DNA from 3 places in the Streptomyces sp. NPDC007164 genome. Region 2 is predicted to be linked to each of the others. Evidence: riboswitches for the same ligand, from Rfam matches in the RefSeq annotation. Region 2 holds a riboswitch; each other region holds the start of a gene.

The links. Region 2 has a riboswitch for cyclic di-AMP ahead of ABZ622_RS01240 (NlpC/P60 family protein). Riboswitches for the same ligand answer to the same signal wherever they lie in the genome.
Positions count from the first base shown of each region.
Region 1: it holds a riboswitch for cyclic di-AMP, as region 2 does, so the genes downstream of both, ABZ622_RS25330 (M23 family metallopeptidase) here and ABZ622_RS01240 (NlpC/P60 family protein) in region 2, are expected to answer to the same signal.
Region 3: it holds a riboswitch for cyclic di-AMP, as region 2 does, so the genes downstream of both, ABZ622_RS13250 (transglycosylase family protein) here and ABZ622_RS01240 (NlpC/P60 family protein) in region 2, are expected to answer to the same signal.

Region 1 covers NZ_JBEYFB010000022.1:84,569-87,835, forward strand. The annotation lists gene ABZ622_RS25325 (pitrilysin family protein) at 1-1,289, shown strand, start outside; cyclic di-AMP (ydaO/yuaA leader) riboswitch at 1,528-1,694, shown strand; gene ABZ622_RS25330 (M23 family metallopeptidase) at 1,708-2,523, shown strand; gene ABZ622_RS25335 (GntR family transcriptional regulator) at 2,750-3,267, shown strand, end outside.
Region 2 covers NZ_JBEYFB010000001.1:302,136-305,402, reverse strand. The annotation lists gene ABZ622_RS01245 (hypothetical protein) at 1-307, shown strand, start outside; gene ABZ622_RS01240 (NlpC/P60 family protein) at 363-1,511, opposite strand; cyclic di-AMP (ydaO/yuaA leader) riboswitch at 1,519-1,684, opposite strand; gene pcrA (DNA helicase PcrA) at 1,931-3,267, shown strand, end outside.
Region 3 covers NZ_JBEYFB010000007.1:144,466-147,732, forward strand. The annotation lists gene ABZ622_RS13240 (cytochrome P450) at 1-163, shown strand, start outside; gene ABZ622_RS13245 (transglycosylase family protein) at 269-1,243, shown strand; cyclic di-AMP (ydaO/yuaA leader) riboswitch at 1,544-1,715, shown strand; gene ABZ622_RS13250 (transglycosylase family protein) at 1,719-2,495, shown strand; gene eno (phosphopyruvate hydratase) at 2,785-3,267, shown strand, end outside.

The DNA.
Region 1 (3,267 bases), on a different contig from region 2:
TGCGCTGCCACCGCCCCGGCCAGCAGGTCGTGGCGGTCGAGATCTTCCTCGACGCCCCGCTGGACGCCGAGCCCGAGGGCCTCGACGGCGTGGCCACGATCATGTCGCGCGCGCTGAACGAGGGCACCGACAAGCACACGGCGGAGGAGTTCGCCGCCGAGCTGGAGCGCTGCGGCGCCACCCTCGACGCGCACGCCGACCACCCGGGTGTCCGGGTCTCCCTGGAGGTCCCCGCCTCCCGGCTGGCCAAGGCCCTCGCGCTGGTCGCCGAGGCGCTGCGGGCGCCCGCCTTCGCCGAGAGCGAGATCGAGCGGCTGGTACGCAACCGGCTCGACGAGATCCCGCACGAGCAGGCCAACCCGGCCCGGCGTGCCGCCAAGCAGCTCTCCAAGGAGCTGTTCCCGGCCACGGCGCGGATGTCGCGCCCGCGCCAGGGCACCGAGGAGACGGTGGAGCGGATCGACGCGGCGGCCGTGCGCGCCTTCTTCGACGCCCACATCAGGCCGTCCGCGGGGACCGCCGTGGTCGTCGGGGACCTCACCGGCATCGACCTGGACGCCCTGCTCGCCGACACCCTCGGCGACTGGTCCGGAGACACCGCCGCGCCGCGCCCCGCCCCGCCGATCACCGCCGACGACACCGGCCGGGTGGTCATCGTCGACCGTCCGGGCGCGGTGCAGACCCAGCTGCTCATCGGCCGGATCGGCGCCGACCGGCACGACAGCGTGTGGCCGGCCCAGGTGCTCGGCACGTACTGCCTGGGCGGCACCCTCACCTCCCGGCTCGACCGGGTGCTGCGCGAGGAGAAGGGCTACACGTACGGCGTGCGGGCCTTCGCCCAGGTGCTGCGGTCCTCGGCCCCGGACTCCGCCTCGGGGGCGACCGGCGCCGCGATGCTCGCCATCAGCGGCTCGGTGGACACCGAGTCCACCGAGCCGGCGCTCAAGGACCTGTGGACCGTCCTGCGGACCCTGGCGGCCGAGGGCCTGACCGACGAGGAGCGCGAGACGGCCGTGCAGAACCTCGTGGGTGTGGCACCCCTGAAGTTCGAGACGGCGGCCTCCGTCGCGGGCACCCTCGCCGACCAGGTCGAGCAGCACCTGCCGGACGACTACCAGGCGCAGCTGTACGCCAGGCTCGCGGAGACCGGCACGGTCGAGGCGACCGCGGCGGTCGTCAACGCCTTCCCGGGTGACCGGCTGGTCACGATCCTCGTCGGCGACGCGGCCCGGATCGAGGAGCCCGTCCGGGCCCTGGGCATCGGAAAGGTGTCGGTGGTCACCGGCTGACGACCGGCCCGCCACGGCACGTCCCACCTCAGTATTTCACCGCATATCGGGACATAGAGGAGGCCCCTGCGAGCGCGATCTCGCCGGGGCCCTCCTTTTTGTCCGTTCTGAGGGGGAGGTTGCCTGTCTGCCCTGTGGGATGCGCTACAAAACGGCCTGTCCGTTTGGTGAATGAAAGTGACCCCGCTTAGCGTCGGCTCGACTGCCCGCCACTCGTATGCCGCATCCGCGACGTACCGGACAGTCATCGCCGAGTCCCCGTCAGGCGCGAGCCTGGGGAGCCGGGGACCCACGCAGTCCCTGGGGTGAATCGGATGCCTGAGCCCGGATGGGGCCGGGGCGTCCGTAGGAGACCTTCCTGCTCCGAACCCGTCAGCTAACCCGGTAGGCGAGAAGGAAGGAAAGGACCAGCCACTCCATGGCGTTCACCCGTGCCACCGGGAAGCACCGTGCCCCGAGCCGACTGACGCGCGGCAGCGCGAAGGCCGTCGGCGTCGCGGCTCTGGCCACCACCGGCGTCATCGGCGGCCTGGCCGCTCCCGCCTTCGCCGCGGACTCCGACGCACCCTCCGTGAGCGACACCGGCCTCAACCAGGTCATCGCCATCGACAAGACCCTCGCCGAGCGGATCGACGCCCAGGCCGACGCCCAGCAGCACCAGGCCGACGTCGCGGCGAAGGCGAAGGCCGAGGCCGAGGCCCACCGCAAGGCCGAGGCCAAGAAGAAGGCCGAGGCGAAGGCCAGGGCCAAGGCCGAGGCGAAGCGTGCCGCCGAGGCCCGCGCCGAGAAGGCCCGCGCCGCCCGGTCCGCCGAGCGCACCCGCCTGGGCTCCTTCCGGCTCCCGGTCGCCGGCTCGTACGTGAGCACCGGCTACAAGTCCAGCGGCTCGCTCTGGTCCTCCGGCAGCCACTCCGGCATCGACTTCCACGCCGCCTCCGGCAGCTCCGTCGTCGCCGTCGGCGCCGGCACGGTCGTCGAGGCCGGCTGGGGCGGCGCGTACGGCAACAACATCGTGCTCCGGATGACGGACGGCACGTACACGCAGTACGGCCACCTCTCCTCGATCGGCGTCTCCGTCGGCCAGAGCGTCGGCGCGGGCCAGCAGATCGGCCTCTCCGGCTCGACCGGCAACTCCACCGGACCGCACCTCCACTTCGAGGCCCGTACGACCCCGTCGTACGGCTCCGACATGGACCCGGTCGCGTACCTGCGCGCCCACGGCGTCCGCGTCTGACCGACGCTCCACCGCACCACTTCGTCGAAGGCCCCGGCAGCGCGCCGGGGCCTTCGACGTGCCCGCCGCCCCGGCCGCTGGGGGCGACCGCCCGGCGAACCGTTCCGCGGCCAGAAGATATTCATGAATTCCCGCCCGGCATCGGAAATTCGGCCGCATTGCAATAGAGTCGCGGAACAGGCGTAGGCCGGCCGCGATTCGCGGGGATTGAGGCGGAGGTTCGGACATGCGCATTCCGGCGCATTCGGTATGCACGGCAATCCGCGACGACATCGTCTCCGGTGTCTTCGAACGCGGCAGCCGACTCACGGAGGAACTGCTGGCCCGCCGTTACGGGGTCTCCCGCGTCCCGGTGCGCGAGGCGCTGCGCACCCTGGAGTCCGAGGGCTTCGTGGTCACCCGGCGGCACGCGGGCGCCTGCGTCGCCGAACCCACCGAGCTGGAGGCGGCCGACCTCCTGGAGGTCCGCACACTGCTGGAGCCACTGGGCGCCGCCCGCGCCGCGCAACGCCGCACCGAGGCACACCTCAAGGTGCTCCGCGGCCTCGTGCGGCTCGGTCAGGACCGGGCCCGGCGCGGCGAGGGCGACGATCTGCGCTCGCTGGGCGGCTGGTTCCACGAGACGCTGGCGCAGGCCTCCGGCAGCCCCGGCCTGATCGCGCTGCTGACCCAGCTGCGGCACAAGATCGACTGGATGTACGCGGTCGAGCAGCTCGCCCGGCCGGTGGATGCCTGGGCCGAGCA
Region 2 (3,267 bases):
CGCCTCCCTGCTGGGCGGTTTCCTGACCCAGATGAAGGCGATGGGCGCGGGCACGGCCCGGTTCGTCCCGGCGATGCTGCACGGCGCGCTGACCATGCTGGTCACCGGTGTCGCACTGGTCGGGCTCAACGAGGCCGACGGCAACCACGTCAACAACATCAAGATCGGCGTCAAGCTGCTGGTCCTGGTCGTCGTCCTCGCGCTCGTCTACATCAAGCGGGACGAGGAGAAGGTCGACAAGGGCGCCTTCGCGGCGGTGGGCGGGCTGACGCTCCTCAACATCTTCATCGCCACGCTCTGGACCTGATCCCGCCCGCGCCGCGCCGCCCCGGTGCTGGGGCGGCGCGACGCGTCGGGGCCCGCTACGCCGGGCGCACGCTGCCGTAGATCGGCATGTAGTAGATCGACTCCTCGCGCACGTTCGCCCCGGGCTTCGGGGCGTGGATCATCATCCCGTCGCCCTTGTAGATGCCGACGTGGCTGATGTCGTCGTAGAAGAAGACGAGGTCCCCCGGCCGCAGGTCCGCCGTGGCGACCCGGGTGCCGGTCTTGACCTGGTCCCACGTGGTGCGCGGGAGGTCGACCCCCGCCGCCTTCCAGGCGGCCTGGGTGAGCCCGGAGCAGTCGTACGATGCCGGGCCCGTCGCGCCCCAGACGTACGGCTTGCCGATCTGGGCCCTGGCGAAGGCGAGGACCTTCTCCGCCTTGGTGGTGGCGCTGCTGTCCGAGCCGGTCCCGGACCCGGTGCCCGTACCGCTGCCGCCCCCCGACTCCTTCGCGGCCTCCTCGGCCCTGCGGTCCGCCTCGGCCTTCGCGGCGGCCTGCTGCTTCGCCAGCTCCCGCGCCTTGCGCTTCGCCTCCGCCTCCTTCTTGCGCTCGATCTCCGCGAGCCGCGCCTTCTCCTCGGCGGTCAGCTTCGACAGCAGCGTGCGCGCCTCGCCCAGCTTCTTCTGGACGTCCTGCTTGCTGGTGCGCAGCGTGTTCTGTGTCGTCGTCAGCGTCTCCAGGCTCCGCACCGCCTCGGAGCGCTTCTTCGCCGCCTTGGCCTGCTGCGTACGGAAGTCCGTGATCGCCGTCTGCTGCCGGCTGGTCATCCGGTCCATCAGCTGGCTCTGGTCGAAGTACGACTGCGGGTCGTCGACCAGGAAGAACGTGGCGCTCGGTGCGACGGAGCCGTTGCGGTACTGCGCGGCCGCGTAGGTGCCGAGCGTCCTGCGGGCGTCGTTGAGCCTGTCGGCGCGCTTCGCGACGTCGTCCAGCAGGGCGTCGACCTTGGCGCGCTGGGTGGCGGAGGCTTCCTTCGCCCGGTTGTACTGCTGGGTCGCGGTGCCCGCCTGCCGGTAGAGGTCGTCGACCTTCTTCTGTACGTCCTCGACGCCGGGCTTCGGACCGGGCGCGGCCACCGCGCTCTGCGTGGAGAACAGGGTCACGGACGCGAGGGCCGCGGTGGTGAGCCCGACGGCCGGTGCGGTGGTGCGCACCCGGGGGCGCGGTTTGCGATGGGATGCCAAGACCGGCATCTCCTTCCGTGGACCGCCTACCGGGTTAGCTGTCGGGTTCGGGCGGAACGGAAGGCTGCCCTACGGTCCGAGTGGGGGATAAGGACCGATTCACCCCGGTACTGCGTCTGGGTCCCCGGTTCCGAACTCCCGCGAGGGCAGCCCGGATTCGGCGGGGGAGCCCGCTCGGCGTGGTTCGCCTCAAGGGGGTACGGGCCGCCCGGTCGAGCACGCTAGCCAACCCATGGTGCCGCTGTGAAGGTTGATGCTCGATATGTCCGATACATTTTCGTGACCTTGCCGGAGCGGGGTGCTGAGGGCCGGATTCCCTCACGGGGAGTGGGTGCCCGCTCTCTTTGTGTGCCGTCGGTCGTGTGCGGTTCGTCATGCGGCCCACGGCTGTCGGTGCGGCGGCCTAGACTCGACAAGCGATGAGCAGCCTCTTTGACGACAGTTTCCTGGCCGGCCTCCAGCACTCGGAGGAAGAGCCCCCGCCGCCCCCCGAGGACTCCGTACCCGAAGCGGTGCCGGAGGACCTCTTCGCGGGCGTGTTCGACGGGCCCCCGCCGCCCAGGGAGGCCTACTACCGCGACGGCGCGCACCGCCCGGTCATCGACTCCGCGGCGCTCCTCGACGGGCTGAACACCGAGCAGCGCGCCGCCGTCGTCCACGCGGGCTCCCCGCTGCTCATCGTCGCCGGGGCCGGCTCGGGCAAGACCCGGGTGCTGACCCACCGGATCGCCCACCTGCTCGCGGAGCGCGGGGTGCACCCCGGCCAGATCCTGGCGATCACCTTCACCAACAAGGCCGCGGGCGAGATGAAGGAGCGCGTCGAGCAGCTCGTCGGACCGCGCGCCAACGCCATGTGGGTCATGACCTTCCACAGCGCGTGCGTACGCATCCTGCGCCGCGAGTCGAAGCGGCTCGGCTTCACCTCGTCGTTCTCGATCTACGACGCCGCCGACTCCAAGCGGCTGATGGCCCTGGTCTGCCGCGATCTCGACCTGGACCCGAAGCGCTTCCCGCCGAAGTCGTTCACCGCCAAGGTCTCCAACCTGAAGAACGAGCTGATCGACGAGGAGACCTTCGCCGGCCAGGCCGCGGACGGCTTCGAGAAGACCCTCGCCCAGGCCTACGCGATGTACCAGTCCCGGCTGCGCGAGGCCAACGCGCTGGACTTCGACGACATCATCATGACGACGGTCCACCTGCTCCAGGCGTTCCCGGACGTCGCCGAGCACTACCGCCGCCGCTTCCGGCACGTCCTGGTCGACGAGTACCAGGACACCAACCACGCCCAGTACACCCTCGTACGCGAGCTGGTCGGCCCGGCGGGCGAGGGCGACGCCCCGGCCGAGCTGTGCGTCGTGGGTGACGCGGACCAGTCGATCTACGCCTTCCGCGGCGCGACCATCCGCAACATCCTCCAGTTCGAGGAGGACTACCCGAACGCGACCACGATCCTGCTGGAGCAGAACTACCGCTCCACGCAGACGATCCTGTCCGCCGCCAACGCGGTCATCGAGCGCAACGAGAGCCGCCGCCCCAAGAACCTCTGGACCAACGCCGGCACGGGCGCCCGGATCACCGGCTATGTCGCCGACACCGAGCACGACGAGGCGCAGTTCGTCGCCGACGAGATCGACCGGCTCACCGACGCGGGCGACGCCAAGGCCGGTGACGTCGCGATCTTCTACCGTACGAACGCGCAGTCCCGCGTCTTCGAGGAGATCTTCATCCGCGTCGGCCTGCCCTACAAGGTCGTCGG
Region 3 (3,267 bases), on a different contig from region 2:
GCTCGCCACGCTGCTGAACCGCCTTCCGGACCTGCGGCTTGCGGTGGAACCCACCGATTTGCGGTGGCGTGGCGGGCTCATCATGCGCGGACTTCGCACGCTTCCCGTGGAGTTCACCCCGGGGCCCGCCCACGCAGAAAGTGACACCCTGTCAACTCTGTGACTTTCACGTGATCTGCGCTGCATCGACTTGTGACTCCCGTTCGAACCCGGCTAGGTTCACCGTTCGACTCACCAGTCACCTGTCAGCTACCCGGAAGGCAACCCCATGGGCTCCGCGAACGGCAGACACCGTCGCCCCCGTCAGGCACCCGCCATCGTCGTCGCCGCGGGCGTGACCGGATCGGCCATCGCCATCCCGCTGCTCGGCGCGTCCGGTGCGCACGCGGCCGACGCCCAGACCTGGGACCGGGTGGCCGAGTGCGAGAGCGGCGGCATGTGGAGCGCCGACCTCGGCAACGGCTTCTACGGCGGCCTCCAGTTCTCGCAGGAGACCTGGAAGGCGTACGGCGGTGAGGCGTACGCGGAGCGCGCCGACCTCGCCAGCCGGGCGCAGCAGATAGCGGTGGCCGAGAAGGTGCTGGACGACCGGGGCCCGAAGGCCTGGCCCAGCTGTGCGGTCATCTCCGGCCTCGCCGTGGACGGGACGCTGCCCGGGGTGGATCCGGGCTCCGTGCCCACCGACGACCCGACCGGGAGCGCGAAGCCGTCCGACGGCACGTCGGCGGACCCGTCCGACGACGCCACACCGTCCGACAGCGCCTCCGACGACGCCTCCGACGGCACGGACGCCGTGGACGGCGCCGACGGCTCGGAGAAGACCGACGAGCCGTCAGGGAAGACCTCGCCGGCCCCGAAGCCCTCGGCCTCGACCACCCCGTCCCCCGACGCCCCCTCCGGGGCGCCCGGCGACGCCTCCGGCTCGCCCGACGCGTCCGGCGGCAAGCACCGCGGCGCGCCGGCCGCGGAGAAGGGCGGCGGCACGGACGGCGGCACGGACGGCGGCCGCGAGGCGGGCCGTCATGCCTCGCGCGGCGGCAACGACGCGCGCGACACGGCCGACACGCCCGCCGACGGCACGTACACCGTCCATGTCGGCGACAACCTCTGGTCGATTGCTGATGCACAGAACATCCCCGGTGGCTGGCCCGCGCTCTACGAGGCCAACAAGGCTGCCGTCGGCGCCGACCCGGACCTCATCCTCCCTGGCCAGAGCCTCGATCTCGATGTGAAGGCCACATGAGGGCAGTCTGATAACCGACTAAAAATGCCTCAAAAATCGGGGTAGTTCAGGGACCTATGTCCGCTTATGCGTAAGTGAGACATGGGTCTCTTTGCGTCAACTGGCGTGTCGCATCCGGGGAACCCTCCCGCATCGTGTCCCACCTGCGGAAACGATGATTCTTCAGATGCAAGTAAGGGCTTATTGTCCGATGTGTCCATCGTTGAATGTGGGGGTTGCGTATGTTTACGGTCGGAACCGCTCGCACCGCGGGCCCCGTCGACCGTCACGCCGAATCCTGCCGTCGGTCGAAGGGAACAGACGCGTAAAGCGCCGTAGGCAGGAGCGGGGGACCCAGGTAAGCGCCGGGCCCGATCGTCGAAAGACGCATCAGGACCGGCTTGGGGTGAAGTCGCGCGCTAGGACGTGCGACCGGGCAACTCACTTGGCCCGAACCCGACAGCTCACCTCGTAGGCGTCGGTGAGGAGAAGTTCCATGCTGCTTTCCAGCAAGGGCAAGCACCGCCGCCCGTCCAAGGCCGTCCGTATCGCCACGCTCGCCGGTGTCGCCGGTGCCGCAGTCGCCGTGCCCCTGATGGGCGCGACCGGCGCCTCCGCCGCCTCCGTCGCCACCTGGGACGCCGTCGCCCAGTGCGAGTCCGGTGGCAACTGGTCCATCAACACCGGCAACGGCTACTACGGCGGTCTGCAGTTCTCGCAGTCCAGCTGGGCCGCCGCCGGCGGTACGCAGTACGCCGCCCGTGCCGACCTGGCCACCAAGGCCCAGCAGATCGCCACCGCCGAGAAGCTCCTCGACATGCAGGGCCCGGGTGCCTGGGGCTGCGCCGGCGCCGGCAACCTGACCAACGACGGCGTCAACCCGGGTGTCGACACCGGCTCCTCCTCGAACTCCACCTCGAACTCCGGTGCCTCCGAGCAGCAGAGCGCCCCGGCCGCCCCGAAGCAGCAGTCGCAGCCGACCCGGCAGGCCCAGCCGAAGCCGGCCGAGCGCACCGAGGCCCCCGCCGCCTCCCGCTCGGACCGCTCCGCCGCCCCGCAGGCCGAGTCGAAGAAGACCGTCACCACCCCGACCGGCGAGAAGGTCAAGAAGGGCGACGGCGAGTACAAGGTCGTCTCCGGCGACTCGCTGAGCGAGATCGCCGCCGCCAACAAGGTCGAGGGCGGCTGGCAGCAGCTGTTCGAGCTGAACAAGGACATCGTCAAGGACGCCGACCTGATCTACCCGGGTCAGCAGCTGCACCTGACGAAGTAGTCGCGGCTCTCTCCTCCCTGAGCACCACCCCGGTCCGGCGCGCATTCCCCCGTGTGCGCCGGACCGGGGCGCTGTCGTTCGCGCTCGGGGGAGCGCCGGATCGTTCAACTGTTGTAGTTACCGACCGGTAAATTTCTTACTGTTTGCCCGGCAATGTGTGCTCTCGGGTCCTTTTTCGTCCCAGGGGTCGGGCGGACGGCCGACTGATCGGGCCGGGCCGGTTAGGCTCTTGTCGCAAGGCCAAAGCGACCCTGCACAAACAGCGTCATATCCCAGAAGGAGATGCCTCGTGCCGTCCATCGACGTCGTCGTAGCCCGGGAAATCCTCGACTCCCGCGGAAACCCCACGGTCGAGGTAGAGGTCGGCCTCGACGACGGCAGCACGGGCCGTGCTGCCGTTCCGTCCGGCGCCTCCACCGGTGCGTTCGAGGCCATTGAGCTTCGCGACGGTGACCCCAACCGCTACCAGGGCAAGGGCGTCGAGAAGGCCGTCCTCGCCGTGATCGAGCAGATCGGCCCGGAGCTCGTCGGCTACGACGCCACCGAGCAGCGGCTGATCGACCAGGCGATGTTCGACCTGGACGCCACCGAGAACAAGGGCTCGCTCGGCGCCAACGCCATCCTCGGCGTCTCGCTGGCCGTCGCACACGCCGCCTCCGAGGCCTCGGACCTGCCGCTGTTCCGCTACCTCGGCGGCCCGAACGCGCACCTGCTGCCCGTTCCGATGATGAACATCCTCAACGGCGGCTCGCACGCCGACTCCAACGTGGAC